Luteolibacter yonseiensis: one gene and its partners. The protein of the gene in region 3 binds, or shares a complex with, the protein of the main gene of each other region. Links are inferred from orthologs where the notes say so. Each region holds a gene or a part of one and is shown on either strand. Other genes may lie near its edges.

What was found. The genes of interacting proteins can lie anywhere in the genome.
Region 1: the proteins of JIN84_RS19995 (region 3) and JIN84_RS10990 are in contact, whole or in part, in a cryo-EM structure (PDB 6KHJ), measured with the Thermosynechococcus vestitus proteins. The link is inferred for Luteolibacter yonseiensis from one-to-one orthologs. Residues at the interface, in WP_126985484.1 of Thermosynechococcus vestitus: Gln8, Lys26, Trp29, Leu30, Pro33, Met34, Met37, Leu38, Leu83, Ile84, Phe85, Lys86, Glu87, Asp88, Val89, Leu90, Pro91, Ala92, Thr100, Ala104, Val107, Ile108, Phe111, Leu112, Tyr114, Ile115, Ile125, Ser126, Leu128, Phe133; in WP_126986108.1 of Thermosynechococcus vestitus: Gly6, Tyr7, Glu8, Tyr9, Phe10, Gly12, Phe13, Leu14, Ile16, Cys17, Ser18, Pro21, Ala24, Leu25, Ala27, Ser28, Leu31, Arg32, Pro33, Ser35, Arg40, Leu41, Thr42, Thr43, Tyr44, Glu45, Ile51, Gly53, Ala54, Trp55.
Region 2: the proteins of JIN84_RS19995 (region 3) and nuoB are in contact, whole or in part, in a crystal structure (PDB 6Y11), measured with the Thermus thermophilus proteins. The link is inferred for Luteolibacter yonseiensis from one-to-one orthologs. Residues at the interface, in WP_096411122.1 of Thermus thermophilus: Arg36, Val44, Arg45, Met46, Gly47, Pro48, Asn49, Arg50, Val51, Leu57, Gln58, Ala61, Asp62, Ile64, Lys65, Ile67, Phe68, Lys69, Glu70, Ile72, Val74, Glu223, Ala224, Glu225, His233, Thr234, Glu235, Tyr236, Ser237, Trp241; in WP_096411117.1 of Thermus thermophilus: Arg16, Glu17, Gly18, Leu24, Leu27, Val28, Trp30, Gly31, Arg32, Asn34, Ser35, Trp37, Thr54, Asp55, Ala56, Asp59, Ala61, Arg62, Phe63, Gly64, Glu66, Val67, Phe68, Arg69, Ala70, Ser71, Arg73, Gln74, Ala75, Asp76.

What each region holds. Positions count from the first base shown.
Region 1 is NZ_JAENIK010000011.1:305,505-312,178, reverse strand. The notes cover bases 2,013-4,698. They hold JIN84_RS10990 (NADH-quinone oxidoreductase subunit A), read right to left. Parts: upstream 3,699-4,698; coding sequence 3,327-3,698; downstream 2,013-3,326. Other genes in these bases: JIN84_RS10975 (HAD family hydrolase), read right to left, coding at 4,692-4,698; JIN84_RS10980 (type B 50S ribosomal protein L31), read left to right, coding at 4,344-4,613; JIN84_RS10985 (helix-turn-helix domain-containing protein), read right to left, coding at 3,817-4,137; JIN84_RS10995 (Dabb family protein), read right to left, coding at 2,999-3,316; JIN84_RS11000 (diflavin oxidoreductase), read right to left, coding at 2,013-2,899. In the rest of the region: JIN84_RS11010 (single-stranded DNA-binding protein), read left to right, coding at 1-184; JIN84_RS11005 (hypothetical protein), read left to right, coding at 358-1,089; more of JIN84_RS11000, read right to left, coding at 1,163-2,012; more of JIN84_RS10975, read right to left, coding at 4,699-5,357; JIN84_RS10970 (MFS transporter), read right to left, coding at 5,354-6,574; JIN84_RS10965 (LysR family transcriptional regulator), read left to right, coding at 6,627-6,674. UniProt on the Escherichia coli protein: NDH-1 shuttles electrons from NADH, via FMN and iron-sulfur (Fe-S) centers, to quinones in the respiratory chain. The immediate electron acceptor for the enzyme in this species is believed to be ubiquinone.
Region 2 is NZ_JAENIK010000013.1:121,280-127,977, forward strand. Bases 2,013-4,722 are described here. They hold nuoB (NADH-quinone oxidoreductase subunit NuoB), read right to left. Parts: upstream 3,781-4,722; coding sequence 3,244-3,780; downstream 2,013-3,243. Other genes in these bases: JIN84_RS20925 (rhomboid family intramembrane serine protease), read right to left, coding at 2,013-2,616; JIN84_RS20930 (NADH-quinone oxidoreductase subunit C), read right to left, coding at 2,655-3,224; JIN84_RS20940 (hypothetical protein), read right to left, coding at 3,927-4,625. Outside these bases: UDP-glucose 4-epimerase GalE, read right to left, coding at 1-815; JIN84_RS20920 (hypothetical protein), read left to right, coding at 935-1,891; more of JIN84_RS20925, read right to left, coding at 1,897-2,012; JIN84_RS20945 (hypothetical protein), read left to right, coding at 4,871-6,583; tRNA glutamyl-Q(34) synthetase GluQRS, read left to right, coding at 6,671-6,698. UniProt on the Escherichia coli protein: NDH-1 shuttles electrons from NADH, via FMN and iron-sulfur (Fe-S) centers, to quinones in the respiratory chain. The immediate electron acceptor for the enzyme in this species is ubiquinone.
Region 3 is NZ_JAENIK010000012.1:1,022,190-1,029,090, forward strand. The notes cover bases 3,817-6,729. They hold JIN84_RS19995 (complex I subunit 1/NuoH family protein), read left to right. Parts: upstream 3,817-4,599; coding sequence 4,600-5,859; downstream 5,860-6,729. Other genes in these bases: JIN84_RS19990 (NADH-quinone oxidoreductase subunit G), read left to right, coding at 3,817-4,569; JIN84_RS20000 (4Fe-4S binding protein), read left to right, coding at 5,887-6,453; JIN84_RS20005 (NADH-quinone oxidoreductase subunit J family protein), read left to right, coding at 6,577-6,729. Also shown: JIN84_RS19980 (transglutaminase-like domain-containing protein), read left to right, coding at 1-1,024; JIN84_RS19985 (pyridoxal-phosphate dependent enzyme), read left to right, coding at 1,122-2,666; more of JIN84_RS19990, read left to right, coding at 2,806-3,816; more of JIN84_RS20005, read left to right, coding at 6,730-6,901. UniProt on the Escherichia coli protein: NDH-1 shuttles electrons from NADH, via FMN and iron-sulfur (Fe-S) centers, to quinones in the respiratory chain. The immediate electron acceptor for the enzyme in this species is believed to be ubiquinone.

The sequences.
Region 1 (6,674 bases), on a different replicon or contig from region 3:
CGTCGGAGAAGTGATGCAGTTCCTCGGCAGCAACACTCCCGGCGGAAACAACTCCGGCGGTGGTGGCGGCTATTCCGACCGTCCGCAATCCTCCGCCCCCCAGCAACAGTCCTCCGGACCACGGCAAGGTGCCACCGCAGCCCCTGCGGACGAGTATCAGGAAGACGACGACATCCCGTTCTGACTTCTTCAGGAAAATCCAGTTTCCCACAAAACGGAGCCGTTCGCACGGCTCCGTTTTTTTTGCGCTGGTGAATGTGCCATCCCGCTCATGAAAAGGAAACCACTGCTCGCGGCATGCTCCGTGGGATTCTTCTCGACGCCCGGCACCCCAACGGAGTTTCCTCTTCCAGCAACATGAGTGACGAAAAAGAACCTCTAACAGAGAATGATTCCGCACCTGCCGCACAGGCAGCCCCGCGTGCGAAAAAAGCTTCCACCCCACGCCCTAAAAAAACCGCGAAGAAAGCCGCCGCACCTGCGGCCGCCGAGGTCGCCGCTCCGGTGGAGACACCCGCTCCCGCAGAGGCCGCCACCCCGGCACCCGCACCTGAGGCGCCAGCCGCTCCTGCCGCCGAAATCGCCAGCATTCCATTCCCCAAGACTCCCGCACGCGCACCCGAGGAAGATGCCGAGCCATCCCCAACCCAGGAGGGTGGCGAGTGGCCGGAACCTGAAGCCGCCTCATCGGGAGGAAGCAATTCGCAGTCCGAGTCCAGCAAGCGCAAGCGCCGCCGTCGTAAAAAGGGCAAGGGCCAGTCCGAAGGATCACAAAACGCTCCAACCTCGTCCCAGTCCGAGGAGATCCATGCCCAGGTCGTGGCGCAGGAACAGAAACCTGCCGAGTCCACCGCTTCATTCCAGCAACAGCAGCAACAACCCCGCCCCAATCCGCAGCCACAGCAGCAACAGGCTCCCCGTCCGAAGATCGATCCTGACCTCCTGACAAAGATGGCGTGGAAAATCTACCTTGCCGAAGTGAGCGAGGAAGGTGTGGCGCTCATCGGTGACAACGACGCCAAGGACCTCTCCCGCCGCTGCTTCCGCCTCGCCGAGATCTTCGTGGAAGAGCAGATGCGCCGCCGCTGAAGCACGCTGAAAAAAATCAAGGCCACCGTTTCCGAGATGGAAACCGGTGGCCTTTTGATTTTCCAAGAACCGCTCAGTAGACGTCGCGCAGGTAGCGCTTCTCCTTCTTCAGCTGGGAGATGAAAGCCGTGGCTTCTTCCGCGGTCAGGTTGCCATGTTCCTCGGCGACCTTGTGCAGCGCGGCATCCACATCCTTCGCCATGCGCGAGGCATCTCCACAGACATAGAAGGCCGCACCCTTGCTGAGCCAGGCCCAGAGTTCGGCACCGTTCCGCACCATGAGATGCTGGACGTAGAGCTTCTCCTTCTGGTCGCGCGACCATGCCGCGTCGAACTTCGTCAGCGTGCCGTCCGCAATGTAGCTTTCGATCTCGTCCTGATAGAGGTAGTCGGTCGCCTGGTGCGGATTGCCGAAGAACAGCCAGTTCCTCCCCGTCGCGGCGGTTGCCTTGCGATCCTCGAGAAACGCGCGGAACGGGGCGATGCCGGTGCCGGGGCCGCACATGATGACATCCGTGGCGGTATCCGCCGGCAGGCGGAAAGCATTGTTCCCATGGACATAAACCCGTGGTTTTTCCCCACCGGTGAGGCGGTCGGCCAGGAAGGTGGAGCAAATGCCGCCACGCTTGCGGCCGAAGGATTCGTAACGCACGATGCCCACGCACAGGTGGACCTCGCCCGGATGCGCCCGCGGGCTGGAGGCGATGGAGTAAAGCCGTGGCTGGAGTTTCTTCAGGATGGAAACGAACTCCTCGCCATCGGTGAAATCCGCAGGGTGGTCGATGACGAGATCGATCAGGTCACGGCCCCAGCAGAAATCGTCGTAGGCTTTCTTGTCGTCCGCCTCAACCAGCGAGCGGAGGAATGGCGAACCGCTTTTCGCCTGCCATTTCTGGATGATGGACTTGTTGAGCGAACCGATGTCGTAATAACGGATCAAGGCCTCACGCAGGGAAACCTCGCCACCGTTCGGCGCGGGGACGTCACCTGCCTTGAAGGGAAGATTGGCGATGATCTCATCCACCACCTGCGGCGGATTCAACGGATAAACCCCGAGCGCGTCGCCGACCTCGTATTCGAGTCCGGAGCCTTCGAGCGTGAGGGCGATCTGGTTTGTCTGCTTTTCCCCTGCTCCATTGAGATTGTAGTTTTCCACCACACCGGCCGGGAACGGGTTGGTTTTGGAGAAACCGGTTTCAGCGGAATCCGCGGATGCCTCCCCGCCGGAAGACCCCGCTCCGCCCGGCGCGAGGGTCGCGATCACCGCCGCGGACCACTCGGCGTAAGGACCGTCGGGATCCACGTCCACGTCCACCCTGGCGGAGATGCGCTTGGCTCCGAGAGCGGCGAGGCGGGTGTCGAACTCGATGCCGCACTTGCAGAAATCCGGATAGCTGCTGTCCCCCAGTGCCAGCACCGAGTAAGACAGGGCCGGGAGCTGGGGCGCGGAATCGCCCAACAGCCAGCCGTGCAGTTCGGCGGCGCTGTCGGGTGGTTCGCCATCCCCATAGGTGGAGGTGATGATCAGCAGGTTTTTCTCCCCGGCCAACCGCGCGCGGTCGTAGGCGGCCATGTCGTGAAGCTCCACCTCGAAATTGCCTTTTTTCAGCGATTTCACGAGTTTCTTGGCCAGGCCTTCCGCAGTCCCGGTTTGTGACCCGTAAAGCACGGTGACCGGCACAGACGGACCGCTCGCGGCCGCCGCCTGTTGCGCTCCAAGGGCCAGGGCCTTGGAGAGGAAATCGTTCAGCCATGCGCGTTGCTCCGCGGTGAACGGAGCGTCATTTGGAATTTGAATCGGGAAGGCCATTGTTCTGGTGAAATAGCGACCGAGGCCGCAGGGGGGCGGAACTTGTGATGTGGCAGAGCAGGTTTCAAGCCTGATTCATACCAATTCCCCTCATTCGCACTATGAATGCTTCAGATTTTTGGAGGGATCCAACTCGTAAGTCATGGAAAATTCCGCCATCGTTTTCGGTTTGATCCACTTTTCCAGCAATTTCAGATGATGGGCATCGTCCAGCGTGATTCTCAATTTTTCCAGTGAATCAACCTCGATGGAAAAATAGAACTGCCACTGGCAGGAGGGATCGATGTTCCGCCCGGATCTGACGGAAAGAACTTCCGGGATCTTCAGCAGCAGGCTGCGGCTCGTCCGGACAAGCTCTTCCAACCCGGCCGCATCCACCTCTGGCTTGAGCTGGAAGTAGGCCGCATGGTGGATCATCGCCGGAGGCTCAGGATTTCCAACTCAGGGCGCCCTTCTTCAGGGCGTAGACGTAGGCGAATACCAGAATCCCGGCGAAACCCGCCATGCTGATGAGGGCGGCGGGACCCTGGGCCGCGAGATCGCGGAACTGCACGGCCCATGGATACATGAAGACCACCTCGATATCGAAAATCACGAACAGCATCGCGACCAGATAGAACTTCACCGAGAAACGCGGAGCGCCATCACCGACCGGCAACATGCCGCACTCGTAGGCAGAGTCCTTTGTCGCGTTCCGCTTGCCCGAACGACCGAAGATCACACTCGCCGTGAGGGTGGAGCAGGCGAATCCGAGCGCGATCAGGATCTGGAAAAGAACTGGAAGGTAATCTTGTGGCATTGGCGGGACGGGCTGACGCAGTGGTCTTAGAATTCCCCGGGGCAAATGGGTAGGAAAAAATAGGCACAAAAAAACCCGCGCCTTCCGGAAAGGCGCGGGCTTTTTTCAAAAGTCGACATCAGGCGTCGTCCTGGGCGGCTGCCTCGGCAGCGGCGAAGGCGCTCGATGCTTCGTGCACGCGGGATGTGCCCTTGTATTCCTTGCCGATTTTCTCGACGAGGCCGCGGGTCACGAGATTCTGCAGCTTTTCGTAAGCGCGCAGGCGGAGCATTTCTTCACCGCCACTTACGGCGTTACGGACTTTGAGATTGGCGAATACGCGCTCGAAGAGATCGTTGAAACCGAAGATTTTCTTTTCGGCAAGGACGTTACAGAGCTCGTCGGTAACGTGGTCTGGAAGACGGCGTGAGAAGCGGGTACGTTTCGTGGTAATTGCCATAACGACGCGATGATACACCCTCCTGTGACAAAAGCGACTCAAAAAAACGGGAGCCTATCCCAAACCACGTAATTTATTACGCAAGGATTAAATTTCATTTATTTCAATTTTGTGATTTTCCCTGAAGCTAGTGGCTTGACAGGTGGGCGAATTCAGCCACTCTCCGCCTTCCGCCGCGTCGGTAACGTGCCGGACCACCACTTCCCATGAAAAAGGACCTTCATCCGAAATACAATCCGGTCGTCTTCGTTGACATGACCACCGGCAAGCGTTTCATCAGCCGCTCGACCAAGTCTTCCGAAAAGAAGGAAGTCATCGATGGCGTGGAACACAGCATCATCTCCATCGGCATCACGTCCGACTCGCATCCGTTCTTCACCGGCCTCGCCCAGTTCGTGGACACCGAAGGACGCATCGACAAATTCCAAAAGCGTTTCGGTGCCGTCCGCCGCGTTGGGAAGCCGAAGCTCGACTGATTTCCAGTCTGATTTCCCAAATTTCACCAGAACGCCTGGCCGCTCCGCGCGGCCGGGCGTTTTGTTTTCCACCCGGGCTCAACTCAGTTCGTCGAAGCCGTGGATGATGAAATCCGCACCAGCGCGGAGCAGCTGTTCCACCGGGAAGGTTCCGGTGATGGCGACGACCCGGCAGCCCGCCGCTTTCCCCGACAGCACGCCATTGATGGAGTCTTCGATGACGATGCAATCCCTGGTCTCCAGGCCGAGCCTTTCCGCCGTGAGCAAATACGGCTCGGGGTCCGGCTTGCCGCGCGTGATGTCCTCACCGGTGACGATGGTATCGAAGTATTTCCCGAAGCCGAAGGTATCAAACGCCTGTCCCTGGGTCGCGCGGGATGCCGAGGTGGTGAGCCCGTGCCTGCGCCCGGCGGCGTGGCTTTTCGCGAGGAATTCCATCGCCCCGTCGACCAAGGTCACGTGATGGAAGATCTCCGCGAACAGCTCGATCTTGCGGCGGATGATCTCCTCCGCCGTCCGCTTCTGGCCGGGATACATTTCCAGCAACCTTGCCGCCATGCTTTTCTCGGGCGCGCCCTTGAAGGAATACAGGATGGCTTCGTCGTCCAGCGCGTCCCCCAGCTCGGCCGTGAGCGCGATGATGGCTTTCTCATGGATCGGTTCGGAATCGATGAGCACTCCGTCCATGTCGAAGAGAATGCCGCGGGCATCGGCCAGTGTGTCGGAAAGCGAGGGTGTGTTCATGATTCGGTGGTGGTTGGTGGCGCGCCGAGCAGGAGGTTTCCCCGGAGCGCGATGAAGGCTGAGAAAAGAATGACGACCACGAACGCCCCTGGCAATCCGATGAAGTGGCTGATGCCACCGATGAGCGGCGGCCCCGCGAGGAAGCCGAAATAGCCCATCATGGAAATGGCGGCGACACCTTGCCCCACCCCGCCCTCATGGGCGCGGCCACCCGCACCAAGAAGGATGGGAACCAGATTCGCCAGACCGAAGCCCGCCAGCGCGAGACCGAAGAAGGTCGCCGGCCATTCATGGATGCCGATGATCACCACCAGGCCCGCGGTCGTGAGCCAGCCTCCGGTCTTGAGGATCTTCAACGGCCCGTGGCGCCCGATGAGATGATCACCCGACAACCTCCCCGCCGCCATGCAGCACGAGAAAATCCCGTATGCGATCGGCGCGAGCCATGGTGCCGCCCCGGACACCGTGCTGCTGTAAACAGCGCTCCAGTCCATCATGACCCCCTCGGTGAAGAGGGCCATGCAAGCGAGTATCCCGATTTTCAGCAATTTGCCGTTGGGAAATTTGAATCCCCCTCCTGTTTTGGAAGGCGCCTTGTCCCCGGCCAACAGGCTGCCCGCGCTGGAAACGACCACCAGGATCATCGCGGCGGATACGGTCAGGGCGATCGGAACCGCTCCCGCGCCCAGTCTCAGGGCAAAACCCACCGCCAGCGCGGCAAGCAGTCCGCCGATGCTCCAAAGCGCCTGGAAGGTGGCGATGATGGGCTTGCCGACCGAGTTCTCGATCGCGATGCCCTGCGCGTTCACCGAAACATCGAACGCGCCCTTGAACGCGCCGAAAAGGGTCGCGGCGGCGACAAATGTCGGGAAACCCGGTGCGATGGCCAGCAGGACGAGCGCGATGCAGAATCCGGGAGCGAGGAAGTTCAGGTTCGCCCGGCTGCCACGGCGCGCGATGGATTGTCCGGCAACGGGCATCGAGACGATGGCTCCGATGACCATGCCGAGCAGCGCGATGCTGAGATCCGCCTCCGTCAGCCCGAATTTCGATTTGAACGACGGAATCAACGTGGCCCAGGTGCCGAAGATCATCCCGTCCACGAGGAAGAACAATGACGCGGCGATGCGTGGCCTGGAGGAAACAGCCGGTCCGCATCCTGCGGACAAACCGGCCTCATCTGCGGTGGTTTCGTTCACGCGCTCATCCTCCCTCATCCGTTGAAATTCTTCCAATGGCATTATTTCATCGATGTGATAACCTCTGGTTATGGACATCCGAGAACTCCGATCCTTCGTCCTCCTGGCCGGACAGCTG
Region 2 (6,698 bases), on a different replicon or contig from region 3:
ACAGCGGTGATGATCTCTTTCACCGAAACTCCTACTCCGGTGCCAAGGTTGCATCGGACGGATGGCCCGCCTGCGGCGAGATGATCAAGCGCGCGGGCGTGGGCGTCGGCAAGGTCGTCCACATGGATATAGTCGCGGATGCAGGTGCCGTCCGGAGTGTCGTAGTCGGTGCCGAAAACCTCGACATGCTCGATTTCCCCGGTTACAGCCATCATCACCCGTGGGATGAGGTGGGTTTCCGGGTTGTGATCCTCCCCGATCAGACCGTCCGGAGAACATCCGCTGGCGTTGAAGTAACGGAGGCAGGCGCTGCGAAGACCCCAGGCTGTGTCGCAATCCGCGAGGATCCGCTCCACCATCAGCTTGCTCATGCCATACGGGTTGATGGGGTTCTGCTGGTTCGTCTCCGTGATGGGGAGCTTGTCCGGCACACCATAAGTCGCACAGGTTGAGGAAAAAACAAAAACCTCACAGCCGAATTCCTGCATGACCTGGAGCAGCTTGATGGGCTCGGCGGTGTTGTTCTGATAATACTTCAGCGGGTTCGTCACCGATTCTCCGACATAGGCGTAGGCGGCGAAATGAATCACCGCGCCGAACTGATGTTTCTCAAACAAGGAACGCACCAATGCCTGATCGCCCACCTCACCGACCACCAACTCGACGGATTCGTCGATAATGGCTTGGTCGTGACCGAATACGAGATTGTCCAGTACCACGATTTTCCGGCCTTGTCCCGCAAGGAGCCGGACGGTGTGGGAGCCGATGTAGCCAGCTCCTCCAGTGACGAGAATCGGTGCGCTTTGATCAATCATAAGTTTGCGCAGAGAGGAAACCGGAGAAACCACTCCTCTGTCAACCCATGGGAGCCGGAAGTGAAAAATTCTCACAAAATCCGGTCGAATAGAATTCCGACCTGTGCTGTCTTAACGGCATGAATAAAAACTTCCGTTCGCTGGCCGGTGCGGCGTTGGCCGCCTTGACCGCCCTCGCCTCCACGTCCTGCTATTATGATCCCTACGCCACCACAACTGTCGGAGGCAGCTACAGCAGCGGGGGATATGGCGATGGCTACGGTTACGGTGGCAGTTCGTTCAGCACCTCCGTTTTTGTCAGCACCGGCGATCCTCGCTGGGGTTACGATCCTTATTGTTACAGCTACTACGACTACAGCCGCCGTTGCTACTATGATCCCTACCTGAATGGTTATTACCCCGTCGGATATCGCCCACCCGTGGTTTACGGGGTTCCCCATCCGGGTGGTTGGCGTCCCGGCCACGGCTACTGCCCGCCACCCCGCTACGTTTCCCATGGCTACATTTCGGATTACCGCAACCGCGAGGGCCGTTACCGGAACAGCAATTACAAATGGGCCAGAGAAGTCCGCCAGGCTCCACAAGGAGGACGTGTGCAAGGCAGCCGTCCGCCACAAGGCGGCTTCCAACGGAACGATTCTCCGCGAAACGGGTCGCGCCCGGATAACTTCAACCGCCCGTCGAACAACTTCTTCGAGCGGCCGTCCGGCAGTGGTTCACGCCCATCGACCAACGATTCGCGTCCGTCCGGAGGCTACTCCCGCGACCGCCAGCCGAGCAGTCAGAACGGCCGGGAGTCGAGGGAAAGCTACCGTCCGCAAAGCGGGAACCGTGAAAGCAACCGCCCGCAAAGCGGGAACCGCCCACCAGAGCGCTTCAACAGTCCGGTGACAAACCCGTCGCAGCGGCAGTCCTACCAAGGCCAGCGTCCGCAGCAGGGCCAGCGCGCCGTACCACAAAATTTCGGCAACCAACGCCCTCAGCCCCAGAGGCAACAACAACCTCAGGCAGGCCGTGGTTCCGGAGGCAAGAAGCAACCCCGCCAGGAAGAAGGCCGGGTGCAAGGCTACCGCTGATCCGATCAATCCAGACGCCGGATACTCCCCGCCTCCCGCCGCTCCCTGTCGCGGCGGAGGCGTTTCAGGGAAACCCGGGGGCGTAAGAGCCAGCGGCCATAAGCCCAGCCGGCCAGCCCGCCGCCAAAGTGGCAGGCATGTCCCACGTGGGAAAATCCGACGATTCCCATGACCGGCTCCATCAAGGCCATGGCCAGTTCCACGGTCAGGACAGCAAATCCCAGAACCCGACCGGACACAAACAACGGCATCATCCGGGACTGCGGAGAGAGTGTCGTCGTCAGCAGCAACAGCGCGAGACACCCTCCTGAAAGTCCGACAAGCAACGGGGCTCCTTGCCCGCCCGGGGCAAGCGTCAGGTGGCCCAAACCTCCACCCAAAATTCCGAAAATCACGGCTTTCATCATGGTCGCCTGTCCCGTCATGTGCTCAACCCGTGAACCGACGAGCAGGATCAGCAGCGAATTCATCACCACGTGGATCCACCCGCCATGCAGCAGGCCGTAGCTGAAAACCTGCCAGATTCGGCCTGAAAGGACTCCGCCGCGACTCAGACCGAACCATTCGAACCATCTCCATGCAGGCTGCTGGTCGGGGCCGCCTGCCGCGGTGACCACCAATTGGATCGCCAGAACCACCGCCACACAAGCCCAGGAGGCTGGAGAGCTCCGGAGCTGGCGCAGGTTGCGCGCGGCATTAGCAAACGGAGCACCCGATGAATTCATACAGGTGCGCGGTCCGGTTCGATTCTAATGGATCATTCTTACTCCACCACCCGTGCCCGTGGCTCCCGCTTGGCGACATCCTCCACGCTCGGGCTGGTCACAAACGGACCGCCTTCCAATGGAGCCACCCCAGTGGTCGCCACGTCAGGCATGTCGGTGGGACGTCCCGCCAACGGGAAATCCTTGCGCAACGGGAAAAACGGATACCCTTCCCACATGAGGATGCGCTTCATGTTCGGGTGACCCGTGAATGGAATGCCCATCATGTCCCACACCTCGCGCTCATGCCAGTCCGCGCCGACCCATACGTCCGTCACCGATGGCACGGTCTCGTCCTCGCCCACCTTCGCCTTCACGCGCAGGTGCTTGGAGTCATCCAGCGTGGCGATCTCATACACCATTTCGAACCGTGGGTCGTCGCCAAAGTGATCAAGGCTGGAAATATCCAGAATCATCTCGTAACCGAGATCCTTCCGGCATTTCGACAGCACATCGTGCAGGGAGCCGAGCTCCACCCGCACCGTGTGCTCGCCACGGAATTCCACCGTTTCCCAAATCTTTTCTCCGAAGGCTTCCCGGAGCTTGGTGACATCGTCTGCTGCTGACATGTTTGAAAATCGTTGAAAATCAGGCGTTCTCCTCGAGGAACACTTTTTTCTGGTCCATCGTGGATTCCTCGCCCTCGATCTTCCGCTGGAGTTTCATCAACCCCTCGATGAGGGCCTCGGGCCGTGGCGGACAACCGGAAATATAAACGTCCACCGGGATGAGCTTGTCGATTCCCTGGAGCACCGCGTAGCTGCGGTACATGCCGCCGGAAGACGCACAAGCACCCATCGCGATGCACCATTTCGGCTCCGGCATCTGATCCCAGACCCGCTTCACGGCGAGCGCCATCTTATAAGTCACAGTGCCTGAAACAATGAGAACGTCCGCCTGGCGCGGCGAGAAACGCATGACCTCCATCCCGAAGCGGGAGATGTCGAAACGGCTCGACGCCGTCGCCATCAGCTCGATGGCACAACAGGCGAGTCCCATCGGCATGGGCCACAAGGAGTTCTTCCGCATCCAGTTGATGGCGGCATCCACGCGGGTGATGATCACATTTCCTTCGATCTTCGAATCGTAGGCCGTGTGGAGAGTGCTTGAAGAAGGGCTGACCATGGTTCGTTACTGCTGGCGGAAGTGTGCCCCCGCTCGCCCGACGTCTCAAGACGTTTGTGAAATTTTTCACAAGGAAACCGCCCTTCCCTCGCTTGATGGACCGAGGCGGGCGGTTGATTCAGGAAAACGAATAACCGTCAGCCGCATCAATCGCGGTTTCTGGAAACGGAACGAAACCCCAGACCCGCCAAGCTCAACAACATGAATACGGCGGTGGAAGGCTCCGGGATGCTGTTGAGGAAGACTTGGTTCCAGTTGGCGTGTGACGCCCCTTGCGCTCCGCCGAAATCCACCCTCGGAGCGGAGATGAGCGGAGTTCCGGTGATCCCGTTGATACGCATGGTTCCATCGACTGCCAAGGAGGTCTGCGTCGGAGAATACCAGTAGAGGGTGTATTGGTGATACCCGCCGCCGCTTCCTTCCAAGGTATAAATCTGTCCGCCGGAGGTTCTGACGAAAGGGTCGCCGTCAGCTTGGGCGCCGAAGTACATGTCAAACCGTTCGGTGCCTGTGTAAAATCTCGCCAGCATCACGTTTCCCGCATCCGGAGTCTCCACAATCCGGAGATTCACGGACAACATCCATCCGAGGGCGGTAAATCCATTCTCCAAAGAAGTCAGGGAGTAACTGTAAATTCCGAACTGGGAACCCGAGTTCAAATCGATCGACCAGGCGTTGACTCCAAAATCGTTCGTCACAGGATTCCGCGTGGCGTTTCCAGGCGCGTTGAGAATGAATCCTTCGGATACGGGATCCGCGGAACCAAAATGTTGGAGTAGAATCGCGGCGGAAGAATGCGAGACAAGGCATGCGGACAAGAGAAGGAGGGCAATGTAGGGCTTCATGGGATTCTCGACCGCAAAACAGTACGATCTAACACAATACAACCGGATCCCACGTATCATGGCGAGGAGATTTTCCAATATCGGCGTCGCCATGAGACATGAACCCGATGCCGGAAATTTCATGCGGCTCCGGCCTTCCGTTTTCCCGCAACAAGATAGGAATCAGGCGGCCCGCCACGTGACAATTCCGTCAATCGACGATTCTGGTAGCCCTCCACACTTGTCCGGCTATGCTGCCAACGCACATGGAGTTGTTTCTCATCGATGCCATCGGCCCGTTTTTCAGGGACTATGAGAACGAGCGCGTGAACTGGTCGAAAATCCCGTTTTCCCATCTCTACGGAGCCGGGGAATCACGGTGGGCGCGAATCGAGACGGACCTCCGGACTTTCGCCCGGGAAGTTTCCGAGCAAGGTTACAACGCGGTCACGCTGGATGATTTGGCGCATCTCGCCCCCCACCCCTTGCACGAGCCGGAGGTCAGTGCGGAAATAGAGCTTTTCCGCGAGAAATTCCGAAAACTCTTCCAGATCCTCCATCACGAGTTCCGGCTGCAGATCTACCTCACCACCGACGTGCTGCCGATGACCGCCGCGGTCACCGCCGCGCTGGGGAACGACACGGAAAAGCTGGAAAACTATTACCTGCAGCTCGTGCGCGGCGTGCTGGATGATTTTCCGGAACTGGCCGGACTCATCCTCCGCATCGGCGAGAGCGACGGCCACGACGTGCAGGACCCCATCCGCACCCAGCTCCACCTGACCACGTCGAAGGAGACGAATCACCTGCTGAGGCGCCTCCTGCCCGATTTCGAGAAACGCGGGAAAAACCTCATCCTCCGCACTTGGACCGTCGGCGCGCACCGCATCGGCGACCTTATCTGGCACAGTGGGACGCTTGCGGACACCTTCACCGGCATCAACTCGCCGAATTTCATTATTTCGATGAAGCACGGCGAGAGCGATTTCTTCCGCTACCTGCCGCTCAACCGCGCGTTTTTCAGCCTGCCGCACCGGAAAATCATCGAGATGCAGGCCCGCAGGGAATATGAAGGGGCGGGTGAATATCCGTCGTTCATCGGGCGGGATTGCGAACGCTTCGCACGCGAGCTCGCCGGAGCTCCGAACATGGCCGGCATGTCGGTATGGTGCCAGACCGGTGGTTGGCACCGCTTCGGCCGGCTCGCATTCCTGGAGGAAAACAACCGGGATGTCTGGATCCGGCTCAACACCGCCGCAGCCATCGGGGTTTTCAAACACGGCAAGTCCGTGGAGACGATCATCGGCGAATTTTCAGGACATGAGAACGCCCCCGCCGTCCTGGAGCTCCTGCACCACGCGGACACCGTCATCCACGAACTGCTCTACATCGAGGAATTCGCCCGGCAGAAACTGTTCTTCCGCAGGGTCCGCGTGCCGCCGATGCTGCACATGTATTGGGACTGCATCTTCATCAACCACGGTGTCCGGAAGATTGTCTCCCACTTCATCACGGATCCCGAGCGCGCGCTCCGTGCGGGCGAAGCCTGCGCCGCCCTGTTTCCCCGGATGGTCGAACTCGCGGAGAGCGCCGGTCTTCCAGTGGATGACATCGAGCACATGCGTGACGCCTTCGGACTCATCCTGCTCGCCCGGCGTTATTATTTCCTGCCTTTCACGGAAGAAATGGCCGGAGAAATCCGCGCCGCCAAGAAGGCCTACAAAGCCCGCTGGCCGAAGCAGATCCGCCAGCGCTACCGCATCAAGGTCTCCTTCGAACCGTTCAAGCTCAAGCGCCACACCATCGCCCTGGGCATCCGGCTGATGGTGAGGAAGAAGCGTGGCTACCGCCTTTTCGACCACCTTTTCACGCTGAATCTTCTCAGCCACGCCTACCGGATCTTCCGCACCCGCGCGCCGCAGGCACTGCCGAAGTTCATGCGGGAATCCGCGATGGGGGTGGATGTGCTTTTTAAGTAGCAAGTTTGCCGGTTTTCAGTTTTCAGAGAAGAGGTGTTGCGGCATCTCCATTGGAACCGAACTCTTAAAACCAGCAGACTCCTTTCCATGCGCACCCGCTTCGCCCCAAGCCCCA
Region 3 (6,901 bases):
TAATTTCGGCACCGTGCGGGTTTACCCCAAGCACTCGGTCATCGAAGGCTCGGTGCTGTGGAGCGGTGGATTCTCCGGAGAAAATCCAGTTAGCCTCAGGGAGGATCTCAATGTCCCGGCCATCGAGCGCGCGACCCTGCAGGCGGTGCTGAAGGAACTGGACCTGCTGGAACCCGCCTCCCCGGAAAGCGCGCGCCCGCGTCGCACCCTGCGGGAAAAGATCTCAATCCTCCAGAACTGGTTTCGCCGGGACTTCCAGTATTCGCGTAACCTGACCATCAGGGCCTCGGCCAACGATCCGGCCCACCCCACGGCGATCGAACAATTTCTCACCAAAACCAAATCCGGCCACTGCGAATACTTCGCCGCTGCCACGACACTGCTGCTGCGGCAGGCCGGTGTCCCCGCCCGCTACGCCATCGGCTATGCGGTCGCGGAAAGGGATGTGCCGCGCAAGGAATTCATCATCCGCGGGACCCACGGCCATGCGTGGTGCCGCGCCTGGGATGAAAAGGAGAAGACATGGATCGACATCGACACCACACCGCCCGGCTGGGTGGGCACGCTGCCACAACGGAACACGACCAAACAGCGATTCAACGACATGCTGAAACGCTGGCGTGAGGATTTTTTCCTCTGGCGCAACCAACCCTCCAACAAGCTCGCCGTCTCGCTGGTCATGGGAGCCATCGCCTCGGGCGTCCTCGTGTTCATCATGAAGCGGCTGTGGAAATCCAAACGCCGGATGGATGCGGAGAGGCGCATGAACGGCTATGGAGGCCCCGCCATCCGCACGCCCCTGCATTCGATAGAGAAAACCGCCCGGAAACGCATCGGCCCGCGTCCGCCGGGCATGCCGTTTTCCGAATGGCTGCTGCGGCTCCGCCCGGGTCTGGCGGACGGGCATTTGCTCGATGAGGCCATTTCACTGCACCAGCGCCTGCGGTATGACCCCGCGCCCGCGATGCCGGACGAAAGGGAACGGCTGACGGAACTGGTGAAACAACTGGAAAAGGTGGTGTAGACCTTCCATTGATCAGGAACCTCCGGAGGGACGGAAACGGATGAGAATGCCGATCCTACCTCTTGCGGCTCCCGGCATTTCAGACAAAGCTCCGCGTATGAATCGTGAGGATCTGCCGCTGGACCGGCAATTGCGCCAGGAAATCCTGTTTGCCCGGGAGCGTGTGTACCGCTTCGGCCAGGCCACGCCGCTGGAGCGGCTGAATCTGACAGGCCCCGGACCGGAAATCTGGATCAAGCGCGAGGACCTCTCCCCGATCAAGGCCTACAAATGGCGGGGTGCCTGCAACCGCATGGCATTGCTCACTCCGGGTGAATCGGTGCGCGGAGTGGTCACCGCTTCGGCGGGAAACCACGCGCAGGGAGTGGCGCTCGCAGCCCGGACCTTGAAAGTGAAGGCCCGCATCTACATGCCGCGCTCGACCCCGAAGGTGAAGCAGAATGCCGTGCTCCACCATGGCGGCGAGTTTGTTGAAATCCACCTCGCGGGCGACAGTTACGATGAGGCCGTCTCCGCCGCCCGCGCGGATGAGGCGGCCAGCGGCGCGGTTTACGTGCATGCCTACGATGATTTGAAAGTCATGGCCGGCCAGGGCACGCTTGCGGACGAGGTCGTCCTTTCCGGGCACGGTCCCTTCGACGCCGCCTACCTGCAGATCGGCGGGGGCGGCATGGCGGCAGGGGTTTCATGTTGGCTGAAAACGTATTGGCCGGATATCGAAATCGTCGGCGTGGAAGGTGCCGGGCAGGCCTCCATGAAGGCCGCTCTTGAAGCAGCCAAACCGGTGTCACTCGAAAGCGTGGATCTCTTCTGCGACGGCACCGCGGTCAGGAAGGCGGGAGAAATCCCGTTCCAGATCTGCCAGAGCACGGTGGATCTCGTGGAAACCGTGACCAATGCCGAAGTCAGCACCGCCATCCGCACGCTCTGGGAAGGGTTGCGTTGCATTTCCGAACCCTCCGGAGCCATGGGACTGGCCGCCGTCCTGAAAAACCGCGAGGCGCTCGTCGGCAAAAAAGTGCTTGTCGTCATCACGGGAGCGAACATCGATTTCCTCCAGCTCGGACTCATCGCCCAATCCATCGGTGCCGGAGCGAAGACCAGCCGCACGCTCCGCGTCCGCATCCCGGAACGGGCCGGGACGATGCTGGAACTGCTCGACACCTGCTTCGAAGGGCTGGACATCGCGGACTTCCAATACGGCAAGACCAGCGAGGAGGTCGCTTGGCCGGCCTTCACCATCCATGCGAAAAACCCCGAGGACCTCGACGCCCTTCCTCAGAAACTCGACGCGCACGGCTTCGCGTGGGAAGATCTGACCGGAGCGGTGGACATCAACTTCCGCGCGATTCCGCTGAGGGGAGACCTTTTGAAAAATCCGGCCTTCCTGCGCCTGGATTTCTACGAACGCCCCGGTGCGCTGCACGACTTCCTCGACCAGCGCATCCGCGGAAATGCCAGCCTCTGCTATTTCAACTACCGCCAGTCCGGCGAACGCATCGGACGGGCGCTCATCGGGCTGGATTTCCCCTCGCCCTATGAACGCGACGCCCTCCTGATGACCATCCCGAAACAAGGAGACGGCTACCGCCTGTGCGAACCGGTGGATGAGGCGACGAGGGAAAGGCTGAAAGGATTGTGACGACAGAACCGCAAACGGCGAATTCCGGCTTGTGAAAGTTTTCACAAAGCACGCTTGCCGCATGATGGTTGGCCAGACATAGTCCCGCGCGAGCACCGATGGACGACTCCTGCACATGCGTCCGGCGCTCTATCTAGCCATGAGCGACACACCTTCGGCGATTGCGGAACTGAAACTGCCTAAAGACCTTGCTGCCGAGAAAGGCATGGTCAACGTCCAGATTGACGGCGTATGGCATCAGTTTCCCAAAGGAACTCGGATGATTGAAGCCTGCCGCCAGGCACAGGTCACCGTCCCCCATTATTGTTACCATCCCAAGCTTTCCTCCCCGGGAAACTGCCGGATGTGTCTTGTCCAGATGGGCATGCCGCCCCGTCCCGCCCCCGGTCAGGAGCCGGTCCGGGATGAAAATGGCTACGAAATCATCGGCTGGATGCCACGCCCCGTCATCGCTTGTGCGAATACCGTGGGCGAAAACATGGGAATCCGCACCAGAGGCGAACTAGTGGAAAAATGCCGCGAGGGCGTGATGGAATTCCTCCTCATCAACCACCCTCTCGACTGTCCGATCTGTGACCAGGCCGGCGAATGCCGCCTTCAGGAACAATCCGTGCAACACGGCCGCGGTGTCTCCCGCTTCATCGACATGAAGGTGAAAAAGCCGAAAAACGTCGATATCGGCCCCCGCATCCGCCTCGACGACGAGCGCTGCATCATGTGCAGCCGCTGCATCCGCTTCATGGACGAGGTCGCCGGTGATCCGGTGCTCGGCTTCACCCAGCGTGGCACGCACACCACCTTGACCGTCCATCCGGGCCGTCTGCTGGACTCGAACTACTCTCTCAATACCGCCGACATCTGTCCGGTCGGCGCGCTGACCTCCAATGATTTCCGCTTCCAGATGCGTGTCTGGTTCCTCAAGGAAACGCCGAGCATCGACGTGAACTGCGGCACCGGCAGCAACATCACCATCTGGACCCGTGGAAACAAGGTCCACCGCATCACCCCGCGTCTGAACAACGACGTGAACTCCGCATGGATGCCGGATTCACATCGCTTGAATTTCCATCACATCGACAGCGACGCCCGCCTGACCGAACCGCTCGCCCGTGGTGCCGGGTCTTCCACCTTCGCCCAGACTTCCTGGTCCGCCGCCATCGCGGAAAGCGCCAGCCGCTTGAAATCCACACCTGTGGGCCAGACCGCCATCATCGCCTCCGGCCGCATGACCAACGAGGAACTCTTCCTCACCCGGGCTCTCGCCGCGGAACTCAACACCAGCCTTCTCGCCCTGATCCCCCGCTCCGGCGAGGCGGACGCCTTGCTCGTCGCTGCGGACCGCAACCCGAACACGGTCGGTGCGAAACTGATCCTCGGCACCGAAACCCCTTACTCCGGCCTCGCCTTCATCCGTGACGGAGTGCGCGACGGTTCCATCAAGTCATTGATCGTTCTCGGCGAGGACGTCGTCACCGACGCGGGATTCACCGCCGAGGACCTCGGGAAACTCGATTTCCTCCTGCAAACCAGCACCCTCGCCAATCCAACCGCCGAGAGCGCCCACATCGTCCTGCCTTCCGCAACCTTCGCGGAAAAACGCGGCTCCATGGTCAACCTCTCCGGCCGTCTCCAGCGCCTCAACCGCGCCGTCGAACCTCCCGCCCAGGCCCATGACGATTGGGAAATCCTCCGCGATCTCCTGCTTGCCCTTTCCGGCGGGAAAAACGAGGCCCACCTCATCGAGGATATCTTCAAGGCCATCGCGCAGAACGTGCCCGCATTCAACGGACTCACTCTTTCCAAGATCGGCCACCAAGGCACGCAAATCACCGAAACGGGTTACGAAATCCCACTCCTGAAGAACGAACGCGCCCGCAAGGCCGCCGGACTCATCAACGGTTGATCCTCCAATCTTTAATTTTCCCCGACCCAAATGCCGGACATTGTATTCCAACTCGCCATCATCATCACCAAGATCGTCGTCCTGACGTTCATGGTCGTGTTGCCTCTGGTTCCCGTTTCCGTTTATTTCGAACGGAGGTTTTCCGCGGTCATCCAGGACCGGGTGGGACCGAACCGGGTCGGCATTCCGTTCACGCTGCTGGGCTTCAAGAACGATTTCCACTTGTTCGGTCTGGTTCAGCCGATTGCCGACGGCTTGAAGCTTTTCCTGAAGGAAGATTTCACCCCCGAGCACGTCCGCAAGGCATTCTACTGGATGGCTCCGGCTCTGACGGTCGTTCCCGCGTTGATCACGGTCTGTGTGGTGCCGTTCGGCTCGCCGATCACCCTTTTCGGTCACACCGAGAAACTCGTCATCGCGGATCTCGATATCGGACCGTTGTTTGTTTTCTCCGTCGCCTCGCTTTCCGTTTATGGAATCACCCTCGCCGGCTGGGCATCGAACTCGAAGTTTCCCTTCATCGGCGGCGTGCGTTCGACGGCGCAGATGATTTCCTATGAAATCGCTCTCGGCCTTTCCATCATCCCGGTGCTGATGTTCTACGGAGACCTGAACCTCAGCAAGATCGTGCAATACCAGGCGGACAACGGCTGGTTGCTGCTGCCCTTCTGGAAAAACGGTCAGATCGGCCTGCCGGATCTCACCACCGCACTCTTCTGGTTCCCTGCCGCGATCGCCTTCCTCATTTTCACCATCTCGATCTTCGCGGAAACGAACCGCATGCCGTTCGACCTCCCCGAGTGCGAAACCGAACTCGTCGGTGGTTATCACACCGAATATTCCTCGATGAAGTTCGCGATGTTCTTCATGGGCGAATATGCCGCGATGGTCATCGGCTCCGCGCTCATCGTGACGCTTTTCCTCGGCGGCTGGTCGATCGGCTTCGGAATCGACGCCCATGTCGCGAAGCTGCACATCGGCGACATCTACTTCGGCGGACTGATCCACCTCGGTTGTTTCCTGACGAAACTGATCGGCTTCATCCTCTTCTTCATCCTCGTGCGCTGGACGGTGCCCCGGTTCCGCTATGACCAGCTGATGAAGCTCGGCTGGGTCGTGTTCTTCGAAGCCGCGCTCATCAACGTCTTCCTCGGCGCCCTCATCCTGGCGGCACCGGATCTCGCGGGAGTCATCATCGCCGTCGGCGCGGTGCTCCTTCTCGTCGTTACCGGAGCGGTGATCTGGGTCGCGAAAGTTTCCGAAGAACGCCCGAAAGTCCTGCGCGCCTAATCCCTTCATTTCCCAACATTTCCTCTCATGGCCGTCGTCAAACTCCAGCGCCCGAAGCTCAACTTCGGTGAGAAAATCTACTTCGGAGCCCTCATCAAGGGTTTCTTCCTCACCATGACCCACGCGGTGAAAACACTGCGGGGGAAATCCGCGGGTTCCAAGGAACTCGCTTCCTCCGGCCTCGGAGTGACCATGCAGTTCCCCGAGCAGCGCTGGGACTCGCACATGCCGGATTACTACCGCGGCGCGCCGACACTCGTCACCGACGAGCAGGGCCGCGAACGCTGTGTGTCCTGCCAGCTCTGCGAATTCATCTGCCCGCCGAAGGCGATCAAGATCAAGCCATCCGAAATCCCTTCCGACGATCCATGGGCGAAGGTCGAGAAGCGTCCCTTGGAATTCGACATCGACATGATCCGCTGCATCTACTGCGGCATGTGCGAGGAAGTCTGCCCCGAGCAGGCCATCTTCCTCCGCAAGGACTACCTCATCACCGGCCTCAAGCGCGCCGACATGGTGCACGACAAGACGAAACTCTACGAGATCGGCGGCACCCGCGTCGGCCTCGTGAACAAGTGGAACGAGCTGAAATGAGTTTGTTGCTCTCCAGCATCCGGCTTTTCAGGGAAGAAGCCCTTTCCGAAAAAACCGATGCTGACGGCTGCCCGCTCTCTTCCTCTCCGCTGAAAACTGAAAACTGAAATCTAGCAACTTCCCATGCCCAGCTACCTCTTCTGGCTCTTTTCCACCGTCATGCTCATCGGCGGCACGGCGGTCGTCGCGTTCCGCAATCCGGTGTCCAGCGCGCTCTCCGTGGTCACCTGTTTCGTCGGACTCGCCGGGCTGTTCATCGGACTCAGCGCGTTCTTCGTCGGAGTCATCCAGATCCTCGTCTATACCGGTGCTGTGATGGTGCTGTTCCTCTTCATCATCATGCTGCTGGACCTCAAGGATGAGGAAAAACCGGCGAAGCCCCTGCTCCCCATCGCTGCCGGCATCGCGCTGGTGGCGGCGTTCATGGTGCAGCTCGTCGGCATCCTGT